DNA from 3 places in the Marinobacter sp. BSs20148 genome. Region 2 is predicted to be linked to each of the others. Evidence: predicted binding sites of a transcription regulator. Region 2 holds the regulator's gene; each other region holds the start of a gene.

Evidence for each region. The regulator sigma-54, encoded in region 2, starts transcription at its own class of promoters, with help from an activator protein. The targets are predictions, from matches to a motif close to ANTGGCATNNANNTTGCTNT.
Region 1: the regulator sigma-54 is predicted to act here: its motif matches at 1,263-1,282, upstream of flgB (flagellar basal body rod protein FlgB).
Region 3: the regulator sigma-54 is predicted to act here: its motif matches at 3,170-3,189, upstream of flgA (flagellar basal body P-ring formation chaperone FlgA).

Annotation. Positions count from the first base shown of each region.
Region 1 is NC_018268.1:1,755,455-1,759,700, reverse strand. Features, by position in the region: gene MRBBS_RS07970 (flagellar hook assembly protein FlgD) at 1-291, opposite strand, end outside; gene flgC (flagellar basal body rod protein FlgC) at 308-751, opposite strand; gene flgB (flagellar basal body rod protein FlgB) at 786-1,196, opposite strand; gene MRBBS_RS07955 (LON peptidase substrate-binding domain-containing protein) at 1,573-2,223, shown strand; gene MRBBS_RS07950 (nitroreductase) at 2,291-2,845, opposite strand; gene MRBBS_RS07945 (Mpo1-like protein) at 2,956-3,279, shown strand; gene MRBBS_RS07940 (adenylate/guanylate cyclase domain-containing protein) at 3,281-4,246, shown strand, end outside.
Region 2 is NC_018268.1:2,855,754-2,859,999, reverse strand. Features, by position in the region: gene ptsN (PTS IIA-like nitrogen regulatory protein PtsN) at 1-215, opposite strand, end outside; gene hpf (ribosome hibernation promoting factor) at 301-600, opposite strand; gene MRBBS_RS12965 (RNA polymerase factor sigma-54) at 644-2,236, opposite strand; gene lptB (LPS export ABC transporter ATP-binding protein) at 2,406-3,131, opposite strand; gene lptA (lipopolysaccharide transport periplasmic protein LptA) at 3,109-3,696, opposite strand; gene lptC (LPS export ABC transporter periplasmic protein LptC) at 3,680-4,246, opposite strand, start outside.
Region 3 is NC_018268.1:1,842,540-1,846,785, forward strand. Features, by position in the region: gene mnmC (FAD-dependent 5-carboxymethylaminomethyl-2-thiouridine(34) oxidoreductase MnmC) at 1-615, opposite strand, end outside; gene MRBBS_RS08305 (peptidylprolyl isomerase) at 612-1,220, opposite strand; gene MRBBS_RS08310 (flagella synthesis protein FlgN) at 1,299-1,769, opposite strand; gene flgM (flagellar biosynthesis anti-sigma factor FlgM) at 1,777-2,097, opposite strand; gene flgA (flagellar basal body P-ring formation chaperone FlgA) at 2,304-3,005, opposite strand; gene MRBBS_RS08325 (chemotaxis protein CheV) at 3,216-4,145, shown strand; gene MRBBS_RS08330 (CheR family methyltransferase) at 4,182-4,246, shown strand, end outside.

The sequences.
Region 1 (4,246 bases), 1.1 Mb from region 2:
TTTACCAACCATGGCGGAGGCCTGCAGGGCCTGGGTAGAGCGGAATTCACCGACCACGCTGTCCACGTTGCCAGACAACTTCTGCATTTCTTCCAGCGAACTGAATTGCGCCAACTGGGAAATAAATTCGCCGTTATCTTGCGGATCCAGCGGGTTCTGATTCTTCAACTGGGCCAGCATCAGCTCCATGAATTCATTTTTTCCCAGCTCGCCTTTGCCGCTTGCCGACTGCTGTTTCAGCTGGTATTGGCTTAGGACATCTGTTGCCTGGCTTGCGTTTACTGCACTCATGATTGATTACCGCCTGTTAGTTCTGGCCCAGGGTTAAAATGCGCTGCATCATCGACTTGGCAGTGTTCATGATGTCTACATTCATCTGGAAGCTGCGCGAAGAGGACATCATATCGGCCATTTCTTCTGCCACATTCACATTGGGGTAGTACACATAGCCGTCTTCACTAGCAGCAGGGTGGTTGGGCTCATAGCGCATCTGCAGTTCGGCATCGCTTTCGACTATGCCTTCCACCCGAACTCCGGCACCACCTTCTGCCCCGGAGCCGAACGCCGGCTGGTTGCCGTTTAACAGCGACTGCTGGACCGCCGCAAACACTGGCTTACGGGCGCGGTAGGTTTCACCGGTGCTGGAACTGGCGGTTTCGGCGTTGGCAATGTTAGACGCTGTGGTGTTTAGTCGCAGCGATTGCGCAGTCATACCGGAACCGGCGATGTCGAAAATGTTACCCAATGACATAAAAATCTCCTGTGTTCACTGTATTGCCTGCGGCTTACTGGCCTGTCAGCGCTTTGCTAATCCCGCTGAATTTGCTGCTAAGAAACTGGAAGCTGGCCTGGTAGTCCATGGCGTTGCGCATAAAGCGGCTCTGTTCTTGCTGAGCGTCTACCGTATTGCCGTCTACCGAAGGCTGATGCGGTGTGCGATACAACAAATCATTGTCGCTTGCAGAGCCGGGCGCACCGCCACCTTCGTTCATATGGCCACTGTTGGTGGTGTTCATGTCGAAGCCGCTGGCGCTGCTCTGCGCTCGCTTCATGATCGCCTGGAAGTCGATATCACGGGCCTTGAAGCCCGGGGTGTCGGCGTTGGCGAGATTATTGGCCAGAATTTCTGCGCGCTGAACGCGTGCCTGAAGGGCGTATTGGTGAATACCCAGTGCACTGTCAAAATTGATTGCCATACTGCCTCCGTAATTCTGTGCCGGCGGTTAACGAAAGATTGCCGGTTTCAGGTGTATGAAGAGTTAAAAGCAAGTGCAATGCCAGAATGGTGAAAACTGTGTAAATTTTTGCCTTAACAGGATTGCAGCGTTGTTTTCAGGCTTTAAAAGGCTAAAAACCTCTCAATAATGTCGGTATTGAGCCGCTCGAACAATGCCACACCCAAGCCACTGCAAAAAAACGGCAAGCAACTGCCCTCAAGGCACTCGCCACTCACAACGTTTTTGCCGCCCGGATGTGAGCAGTTAGCGCAACGGCAGCGTAAAGTGTGTAGACGCCACTTTCGTCGACCACTTTTAGCTGACCATTTTCCGCCAACCATCTTGGAGCAAACCCGTGGCCAAAATCTGCATCTTCCCTATTCCCGGGTGCGTCACCTTCCCCGGCACTGTGTTCCCGCTGCACGTGTTTGAGCCGCGCTACCGCGCGATGATTCAACACTGCCTGGAAACCGAAACCCTACTGGCAATCTGTCACACCGAAAAACAGTTGAGCCCGGGCAAGCAAGCAGAGTCTCTGGAGCAGGCGCTAAGCTCTAATCAGGCCACGTATCGGCCCTACGACGTATTTAGCGCAGGCCGCTGCGAGCTTCTGGAAACCATGGAAGACGGTCGCCTGCTGCTGAACGTGCACATACTGCAGCGCTACCGGCTCGACAAGCAGCTCCAGCAGTTGCCCTACCAGATCTATGAATGCACGGAGCTTAGCGACCAACCGCTAAGCGACACTGAAACCCACGATTGCGCCGAATTGCGGGATAAAATTCTGCACCGACTGGTCGCTCTGGGCCACGGCGACCCGACGATTCGGAAATCGGTAAAACAACTGGCGGAATCAGAAGAATGGCAGAAAAAAACCGACGGTCAGTTCAGCCTGGCGCTGTTTGGCGTAGTGCACTTTGAGCCTGAGCTCATGCAGAAAATTTTGGAAATGGAGTCAGCGCCCCAGCGTCTGGCCTACACGCTGGAGCTACTGAACGACCTCTGAAGGGTACGTTGACGAGTGCGCTAAGAAGTAGTTCTAAAGAATACCCTAAAGAGCACATAAGCGCTGGCTACTGCGGCCAGCGCGACACAAACACCGTCGGTTCAAGACGCGGCACCGCAGGCTTGGCAGAAACAACGCTGCCGGTGTAAATAAAGCCAATCACCGATTCCTGCTCGCTCAAACCCAACGCCTCTGTGACCGCCGGATTATAAGCCGGAGACCCGGTTCGCCACATAACACCAAAGCCCGCATCCTGAAGCGCCAACTCAAGCAAGGTGGTGCTCGCGGCAGCGGACAAAACTTGCTCGCGGGCCGGAATTTTCGGGTGTTCAACCGGTGACGCAATCGCAATAATCACCATGGGTGCCCGAAGCGGCGCTTTGCGAAGCTTTGACAGGATTTTTTCATCGGCTTCCGGACCGTAGGTGTCTGCAAACAAATCGCCCAAACGCTCAAGGCCTTCTCCTTCCACCACCAAGTAACGCCAGGGCCGTAAAAGACCATGATCTGGCGCTCGCGCCGCGCAAGCAAAAGCCCGCGCCAGAACGCCCGGCCCCGGTGCCGGTGCTTGCAGGCGCGGCTCGGAACTTCGGGCAAGAATAAAATCGCTGATAGCGGTCATAAAGTCCTGTCAAGTGTTAGAGTAAAGCCTTGTTATAGCACTCAATGGTAACAATCAAACATGACTGTCAGGCTGAGTGCCCTCATGTAAAACCAACAATTAAAAGCGACATGGAGGCTACTGTGAGCACACCAAAAATCTTTCATAGCTTTGCTGAATTCTATCCCTTTTACTTAAATGAGCACCGTAACCGAACCTGTAGGCGATTGCACTTTATTGGCAGCTCACTGGTGCTTGCCGTCATAGTCTGGGTGGCTGTGTCTGGCAACCTGCTTTGGCTGCTGGCGCTTCCAGTGATTGGATATGGCTTCGCCTGGGTAGGCCATTTTGGCTATGAGAAAAATCGCCCTGCTACATTCCGCCACCCCCTATACAGCTTGATGGGCGACTGGGTTATGTTCAAAGACATGCTGACAGGAAGGATTCGATTCTGAAATGATCAAATCATCTGCCAACATTCGCGATACCGGAACAATTCCCGCTAACGCCATTGACTCTGCTGAAGGAACACCGTCAACGACCGTGCCTATCATGCCAGACTATCTTGGCCGTACGCTGGGTTACGCCGCCATGGCCGTCATTATGGTCGCCGGTATTGCCGAAGGGGTCCACTCAGTGTGGCTCTTTGGTATGGCGGGATTTGCAATGGTATGGCCCCATCTGGCCCAACTGTTTTCACTGGATGCGCGCAGACGCAACTCATCCTCCATTCGACAGCAATTGTTGCTAATAGATTCTGCCATTTCCGGGGCGTTTATCGGAAGCCTGGGGCTGATCAGCATTTCCGCCGCGACCATTGCCTTAATGGTGATGGTCACCTGCTTTGTGGTAGGTGGTTTAAAACAGTGGGCCTGGGGCAGTCTGATACTTTCTGCGTCGGCGCTGGTCGTGTTCTTTCTATTCAACCCTGGCTATGCCATCACCCTGCCTGCCCTTACAGATTTGCTGGCGGTGATCGTAGCCGGTGTCTACATTTGCGCAACCGCTCTGTTTTCCCACCAGCAAGCCAAAGCCCTACGCCACGCAACCTTATTGATTCAAGCCCAGCGCGAGCAGTCCATCGCACTGTCGCAAAAATTGTCGAAGTACATGTCACCGCAAGTATGGAAAACCATTTTTACCGGCCAGCGGGATGCACGCTTGGAAACCCAGCGCAAAAAGCTGGCGGTTTTTTTCTCAGATATTCAGGGCTTTACCGACCTATCGGAAGAAATGGAACCGGAAGCCTTGACCGATGTGTTGAACCACTACCTCAATGAAATGTCGCAAATTGCCCTCAACCACGGCGGCACCATCGACAAGTTTGTGGGCGACTCCATCATGATCTTTTTCGGCGACCCCACCAGCCGTGGTCAACGAGAAGATACGCTGGCCTGCGTGTCTATGGCCATCGACATGCGC
Region 2 (4,246 bases):
TGAGGAATGGCGATGCCCTGGCCGATCCCGGTGGACCCCAGGCGCTCGCGGGCAATCAGATTGCTGAATATCTGAGTGTCGCCCAAGGTGGCGTTATGCAGGTGAATCTGCTCTGCAATAAACTCAAGAACCCTTTTCTTGCTGGACGCTGGCACGTTGCAAAGTGTCAGTTCCGGGGCAAGGATGGTTTCTATTGTCAGGGATGTCTCGCTCATGGGTCGACGGTACTTCCATTAAAAAAAAGGCTGCGGCATGGTGCCATGCCGCAGCGCGTGAAGCGTTTACGCGTTGTATCCGGTGTTAGTTACCGTGCATCCGGGATACTTGCTTTTCTTTGTGCTTGAGAATCTGGCGGTCCAGTTTGTCCACCAGAGCGTCAATAGCTGCGTACATGTCTTCGCTTTCTGCCTTAGCGTGCAATTCGCCACCACTAATATTTACGGTAGCTTCGGCTATCTGGCGCAATTTTTCCACCTGTAGAGTCACATTGGTGTTACTTATCTGGTCGAAGTGGCGCTCCAGGCGCTGGAACTTTTCGTTCACGTACTCTTTGAGTGCTTCGGTCAGTTCGACATGATGGCCAGAAATATTGAGTTGCATAGGCTTCTCCTGCTATCGCATGGGTGTTGTTAGGTCGGTGTTGCTACACCAGTCGCTTTCTTTCGTTCGATGGAGGTATTTGCAGTGCCTCCCGGTATTTGGCCACGGTACGCCGCGCCACTTGGATTCCCTGTTCCCCAAGCATGGCGGCAATCTTGCTGTCGCTCAACGGTTTTTTGGAGGTTTCGACGGCTATCAGTTTTTTTATCATGGCGCGGATGGCGGTTGAAGAACATTCTCCGCCAGCATCGGTACTGACATGGCTTGAGAAAAAATATTTGAGCTCAAAAATGCCGCGAGGTGTGTGCATGAACTTCTGGGTGGTTACCCGGGAGATGGTAGATTCATGCATTTCTACGGCTTGGGCGATTTCCGAAAGGATCAGCGGCTTCATAGCTTCTTCCCCCTGGTCTAGAAAACCCTGTTGGTATTCCACAATACGGGTAGCCACTTTTAGCAGCGTTTCGTTGCGGCTTTGCAGACTTTTGATGAACCATTTAGCCTCTTGTAACTGATCCCGCATGTAGGTGTTGTCAGCGCTGCTATCGGCACGCTTTATCAATGAAGCATAGCTGGCATTGACACGAATGCGCGGTGCAATTTCTGGGTTCAACTCTACCCGCCAGCGCTCGTTGCGCTTGTACACAATCACGTCTGGAATTACGTAGTCCGGTTCGGTTTGGTCAATCACATTGCCGGGGCGCGGGTTCAGGCTGGTAATCAGCGCCAGTACCTGTTTTAGCTGGTCTTCTTTGAGGCGGCTACGGCGCAGCAGTTGGGCGTAGTCACGGTTGCCCAGCAGGCTGATGTAGTGGGTGATGACCATGCGCGCCTGAGAAACCCAAGGGGTGTCTGGTGGCATCTGGTTCAGCTGGATTAGAAGGCATTCCTGCAAGTCGCGACCAAACACACCGGGTGGGTCAAAAAACTGCAGGCGTCGTAGTACCGCTTCCAGTTCATCCAGTTCCAGAGGGTCGTCGTCATGCTCGTCCTGCAGGCCGGTATAAATCTCGGCCAGCGAGCTGGTCAGGTAGCCGCGTTCGTCAACAGCGTCCATCAGGGCGTGAGCAACGGCGCGGTCGCGTTCCGTCATGGTGGTCAGGTTTAGCTGCCACTCCAGGTGATCGCGCAGGGTTTCAGTGGGCGAGTTGCGGGTTTCAAAATCGTAGTCGTTATCGTCGCCATTACTGCTGGCCGGCGCCGGCGCAGATTGGTACACGTCGTCCCAGGCCGTATCTACCGGCAGGTCGTCTGGCAAGGTATCGGGTATTTCATTTTCGCTGGCCCAGTCGGGACCGTTTTCGTTTTCGTCCCAGTCTTTGCTGGTGTCTGAAGATGTCTCTGCTGCGCTTTCAGCGGTGCCGTCCACCCCGCTATTTATCCCACTATCTATCCCACGATCGTCTGCACTGGAGTCCGTGTTTTGATCGTTGTTCGTGTCCGCGTGCGTGGATTCCTCGTCGCCGTGATCGTCGTCTTCCGGTGCTTCCAACATGGGGTTGGATTCCAGCGCCTGCTGGATTTCTTGTTGCAAGTCGAGGGTAGAAAGCTGTAACAGGCGAATCGCCTGCTGGAGCTGGGGCGTCATGGTCAGGCTCTGGCCCAGCTTGAGCTGCAAAGAAGCTTTCATTACCATTCTTGGAAATCCATTACTCGATCGGTTGGCGCGTGGCAGCCACTAAAAAAGGTTGGCTAACCGGGGTTTGCGTTCACAAGCAAGTTCTCTGCCGAGTCTACTAGAGTTCGCCGGGGAATCAACCGATTCACCTGTGGCGATGTCATCGCAAACCCACTTCTAAGGTTCATTACAACCGGAATTCGTTGCCTAGGTAGACCTCTTTGACTTGTTGATTGGCAAAAATTTCAGCGGAGCTGCCGGAAGCAATAATATGGCCGCCGGATACAATGTAGGCGTTTTCGCAGATGTCCAGCGTATCGCGCACGTTGTGGTCGGTGATCAATACGCCTATGCCTTTGTCGCGCAGGTGGCGAATGATTTGCTTGATGTCGCTAACCGAGATTGGGTCGACCCCGGCGAAGGGTTCGTCCAACAGAATAAAAGCGGGCTCCATAGCCAGAGCGCGAGCAATTTCTACCCGGCGACGCTCGCCCCCAGACAGTGCCATACCCATACTGTCGCGGATGTGATTGATGTGAAACTCGGCTAGCAATTCCTCTAACTTCGCGTCGCGTTCCGCCCGTTTCATACCTTTGCGGGTTTCCAGAATGGCCATGATATTGTCGCGCACGCTAAGTTTGCGGAACACCGAGGCTTCCTGGGGCAGATAGCCAATGCCTTTGCGGGCACGGCCGTGCATCGGCAGCGGGGTGATGTCCTGGTTATCGATCGTAATGCGGCCGTGGTCGGCCTGCACCAGCCCCACAATCATGTAAAAGCAGGTGGTTTTGCCGGCACCATTAGGGCCTAGCAGTCCGACGATTTCGCCGCTGCGAATTTCCAGCGAAACGTCAATCACCACTTTTTTCTGTTTGTAGCTTTTTGCCAGATTACTGGCTCTGAGAACGGCCATCGGACTCCTGCGTGCTGCGCGGCTGGATTGTCATTTCTACCCGGCCTGACCCGGAGCCTGCTTCGATGCTGCCTTGGGCAGTGACGACGCGGTTCACGGTATCGTAAAGAATCAGTTCACCGCGAAAAATATTGCCAGTTTGCCTGATCACTGCGTCGCGTTCAAAGGTCAGCTGCTTCTCGGCAGCAGACCAGGTTATGGTAAGGGCTTTTGCGTCGGTTTCCCCTTTTCCGTTGGCCGTGGGCTGAACGTAATGGGCCGGGGTGCCGGTGGCTTCAATGCGGTTAAGCCCATTTATGTCGCGGTAGAGCACCACCTCTTGAGCAAACAGCTTGGTATCGCCTTGCACCAGTTCAACATCGCCGGTGTAGGTTGCAACGCCTTTGGCATCGTCAAGCCTTGCTGAATTGGCGGCCACGTTGATGGGGATGTTGGAATCAAGATCAAAGGCCAAGCCTGGCGTGCTAACGAGTAAGGCCGCCAGCCCGACGCTAATGCCCAGCCTCATACCCAAGCCTGGTGCTCGGCGCCAAAAGGATGCGTTACGTTCAGTTGCCAGTTTCATAGCGTCCTTCCACCTGGGAATCAAGTTCCAGAATACGTTCATTGAGCCAGGCTTTCATGCCCGTGGCGTGGGTGGTGCCGGTGGCGTCAACGATTTCGACGGGGGCATCGGTGTACGCCATATTCGTGCGGTTATCCAGCGTCAATCTGGTCGTGCTCAAGGTGGCGCTGCGCTCACCAATCTGTCGGACAACGCGCACATCACCCTCAAGCTCCAGCTGGCTGTTGCCGTCGCGCAGTTTGCCGTGTTTGGCCGTAAGCTGCCAGGGTTCTGAACCGGGCTGGCCTTGGATTGTGGCCTGCGGTTCGGCCATGATGGCGTATCCGTTGGCCTCAAACTGCTCAATGCGAGGGCTGACAAACTGGATTTTGACGGTGCCTTGTTCGTCGTAAGAAGTGTACAGGGCGTCCACCACAAAGCTGTCGGGCTCGCGGTCACCGCGCAGTTCGCTGTCTTGTGTTGGCGTTGGCACTTCGTTGTCGCTGTGCCACAGCAGGGCAGCGGTGGCAATGAACGTGGCCAGAAGGGCCATCGTTTGCCACCTGGGGCG
Region 3 (4,246 bases), 1.0 Mb from region 2:
CTGCTTGTTGCCCGAAGCGGCCTGGCCTGGCGTCAGTGAATCCAGTATTTGTACTGGCACTCCGCGTTCTGCCAGGTTGCGCGCCAGGCAGGCACCGGCAATGCCAGCGCCGATAATGACCACGGAATCCGGACGGCAGGCTGGCTGTGGATCGGGTTTGCTCAGGTCGTGCCAGGCGTCGCCTTGCGGGCCGAAGTGCAGTGTCAGTCGGACTTGCCCATCCGCAAATACTAATCGGTGAAGGCCCGCCACGGCGGGTGGCCAAGCTTGTACCAGCTGTTCGCTGAATTCGGCCAGTTGTGGCCAGAGTGACACTGCACGCTTGAGATCGTCACGGCTGAGGGGGTGTTGCTGGTGGGAAATAAAATGCAGAACATTGCCGGGTTCAGGGCGTTGAGCCATCCAGTTCTGCCAACAGGCCAGAAAATCAAGCCCGAGGTCGAATTCGGCCGCGGCAAAGACCGTCTGCTGAGAGTTCGTGATTTGCTCAACATGCTGAATCTGGATTGTCTCTAGACTGAGCTCGTCATAAATTCGGTTACTGAAGCCATTTAAGTAAAACCGGCCATTCTCCAACCAGGTTATTTTAGCGTGATCCAGCGCCGGCCCTGTCATGGGGTCATAGTTTTAACAAGCGACATGCTTTCGATCGTAATGGTCTGAAGCGGAACATCACTCATGCCTTTGCGCGATCCTGTTTCTGTATTGGCAATGGCGTCAATGACGTCCATGCCTGAAACAACTTTGCCAAACACCGCGTAACCTGCACCGCGCGAGTTTGGATTAAGAAAGTCGTTGTCGGTCAGGTTGACAAAGAATTGGGCGGTTGCAGAGTCTGGTGCGTTGGTTCGCGCCATTGCCACGGTGCCACGCAGGTTTGGTAATGAAGGCGTGGCTTCGTTGCGGATGGGGGCGCGGGTTTCTTGGGACTGCAGATCGGAGCTAAATCCGCCGCCTTGGACCATGAAACCTGGAATAACCCGGTGAAATACGGTGCCTTGGTAAAAGCCCGAGCGCACGTATTCCAGAAAATTAGCCACGGTCTCCGGTGCCACATCGGGCCTCAATTGAAGTGTAAATTGGCCTTCGGAGGTTATGACGTCGACGTTAACCAGATCCTGAATGGCGCTATCATCAGCGTTGACGGTGCCCACTAGAGCGCAGCTTGCGGCTAGGACTGAAAAGAAAAATGCGGACAAAAAACGTTTTACAGCGGGCATGCTCTGGCTACCTTGGCAGATTGCGATTAAAAAACGTGGTCAAAGCACGGCAGCGACGCATATCAGACTAATAATGCGTCAGGCGCTTGCCAGAATAGTACTGGATGACACCGCCGTATGCTGGCCCCCAGCGCCGTAGAGTTTCTGTCGGCTACTGGAACCGCGCACTATATCACTTAATCTAGCCAGGCGTTTTTGCATGTGGGCCATGACCCGGCCGTTGTTTTGGTTTAGCTGCTGGCACTGGGTCAGCGCCTGATCGGCTTGGCGCCAGAGCTGGTGGAGTTCGGTCAAGCCAGCTGCGGCGATGAAGCGGGAAGGATTGCCGCTCTCAGGACGAAAGCCCATCGCTACCAAAGCGTGAATCTTAAGTTTGGCGCGTTCGCGAATTTGCTCCAGCTGGGCGTTCTTTTCGTCGGTCAGTGCCTGAAGCTGTTTGATGTCAGAGGTAGACAGCAACTCTTTCTCATCGCGCAGAAGATCCGCCATAGCAGACAACTGGCGGACATCTTGCGCAAGAAGGTGTTTTAGATCATCAATAGCGGCCATAATTTATTTATCCGAATATGCTTTTATCCATATCAAGCATTTTCTGGGCCAATTGTTGAGCGTCTACTTTGTAACTGCCATCTTCCAGAGCGCTGCGAATCTTAGAAATCTGCTCATCGTTCATTTCCGGGAAGTCGCCTAGTTTTTGCTCTAGCTGTTTAAGATCGCGGGCCTGGCTGCTCAAATTAACACTCTCACCGCGGGCCTGCGTGCTTTGGACTGTAGCCTGATCTGCAGTTGCGTTTTTGACCGCGCTGCCGGCTTTATCGGCGGTGGGGCGCTGCGTGTTGATTTGGCTTTGGTTGATTCCATTGAAGTCAACGGACATGTTGTTACCTGCTGTATTGGTTGCTGCGCCGATTTGGGCGCAAAATATGGCTTATAATTGCGTAACGGCGGCGGCGCGGAAAGCTTTAATATGTTTCTACAAAAAGTAGCCGGCTCGTTTTTGCCGCTTGTGCTTTGGCGGCAAGGGCTTATGCGATGTAACGGCAAGAAAGTGCCGGTTAGCGTCGCCTTGTTTTCGTTTGTTTCTTACATCGGAATCAGCACCTGGCCAGGTGCAGTCACCCGACCTTTGATGGTCCGTGAAGACTGCAAGTTTTCTACCAGCACCTGCTCACCAATAGCTGCATTGGCCAAGGCCTTTCCGCGCGAACTCACGGTGAAAGAACCGCTGCTGGCGGTGATCATCACATGGTCGCCACGTTCCACGGCATCAGGGGCAGCAAGCAGATCCGGGGTGATCAACGAGCCACTGTTAATTGGCCGGCGAACCTCCATACCAATGATTGACTGCGCTTTGGCGATGGTCCCACGGCGGCTGGCATTCACCACAACGGTCTGTAGGCTCACCATATCGGCGCGGAGGCGCTCGCCACGGGCGAGTGGGCGGCTAGCCACCAACGCCTGTCCGCGAATGTCTACGGTAGCGCTCAGGTACATGCGCCATGGCCGCTCCCCGCTGCACTCGATCAACATAGAGGGCTGGCCGGATTTCCAAGGATCACCGCTGAAATTGACATCCAGTGCACCATTGCATTCAGCCAATGACAATCTGGGGTCGGGTTTTGCACTTTCATAGCTGACTTCATAGCCTGCGGCGGCCTGTTCTGTGGCAAACTGTTGCAAAAACAGATTAGCTGCAGCGTGAATATCGTGTGCGGTAGAGTTTGCTAGCGCAAATGAGCTTAGGCATAGGCCGAGCAGGGCGATGACAAGAGTGTGGTTGCGCATAATGTGAAAGCGTCCTGTTTTGCCGGTGTGTTGGTGAAGTCGGCCGTGCTGCGCAAAAATAATTCCGGTGGCATCACGATTCGCGGGCACTGGCCGTTAAACTTGATATGCAGTCGCCATATTTTGGCGCATGTCAGAAAAATTGCTCTTTCAAGACTCTTAAGCGAGCAAAAACTGTGCCGGTTAGCCCGGCCGTCGGGAGAAAGAACTATGGCAGGTGTATTGGACAGCGTTAACCAGCGTACGCAGATGGTCGGTAAAAACCGGCTGGAGTTGTTATTGTTTCGGCTCCGCGGGCGCCAGATTTATGGCATTAATGTGTTCAAGGTAAAAGAGGTGTTGCAGTGCCCTAAGCTGTTCAGCATTCCCAGCAGCCTGCCGGTGGTTCGCGGCGTGGCCTACACACGCGGCGCGACTATTCCGATTATTGATCTGGCGATGGCGATTGGCATGCCGGCCATCCCTCAAGAAGATCTGGCCACCAGTTTTGTGATCATTACCGAGTACAATCGCAAAACCCAAGGCTTTCTAGTGAGTGGTGTGGAAGGTATTGTGAACATGAACTGGGAAGATATTCTGCCACCGCCCAAAGGCGCAGGCCGCGATGTATACCTGACAGCCGTCACCAAAATTGACGAAAAACTCATTGAGGTCATTGATGTAGAAAAGGTTCTTTCGGAAGTGGCTCCGTTAAAAGAAGACGTTGGTGAAGACATCCTCAGCCGCAATGCATCGCGGGTTCAAGGTCATCTTCCGGTGTTGGTGGTGGATGATTCCAGTGTGGCCCGGCGGCAGATCGAGCGTTGCCTGAAAGCGATAGGCATGGATGTTGTCACCCATAATGACGGCAAGCAGGCGTTGGACTATCTGGTAGAGATCACCGCCGACGGTTCGAAGGCGACGGATCATCATTCGATGATGATTTCTGACGTTGAAATGCCTGAAATGGACGGGTATACACTAGTTGCGCGCTGCAAAGAAAATCCGCTGATCAGCGAACTGTTTATTATGCTGCACACGTCCCTGAGCGGAGTGTTTAATAAAGCAATGGTTCAGAAAGTGGGTGCAGACGATTTTATGGCGAAATTCAGCCCCGACGAACTGGCCGAGCGGGTTATGGATATTATTGATGGAAAATAAACGTGTTACTTCACAGGCTGTCAGAATCGAGAACGCATGAAAGCTGAAATTACTCCTCAGGAATACGTTGCGTTCAAAACCTTTTTACAGGACGCATCCGG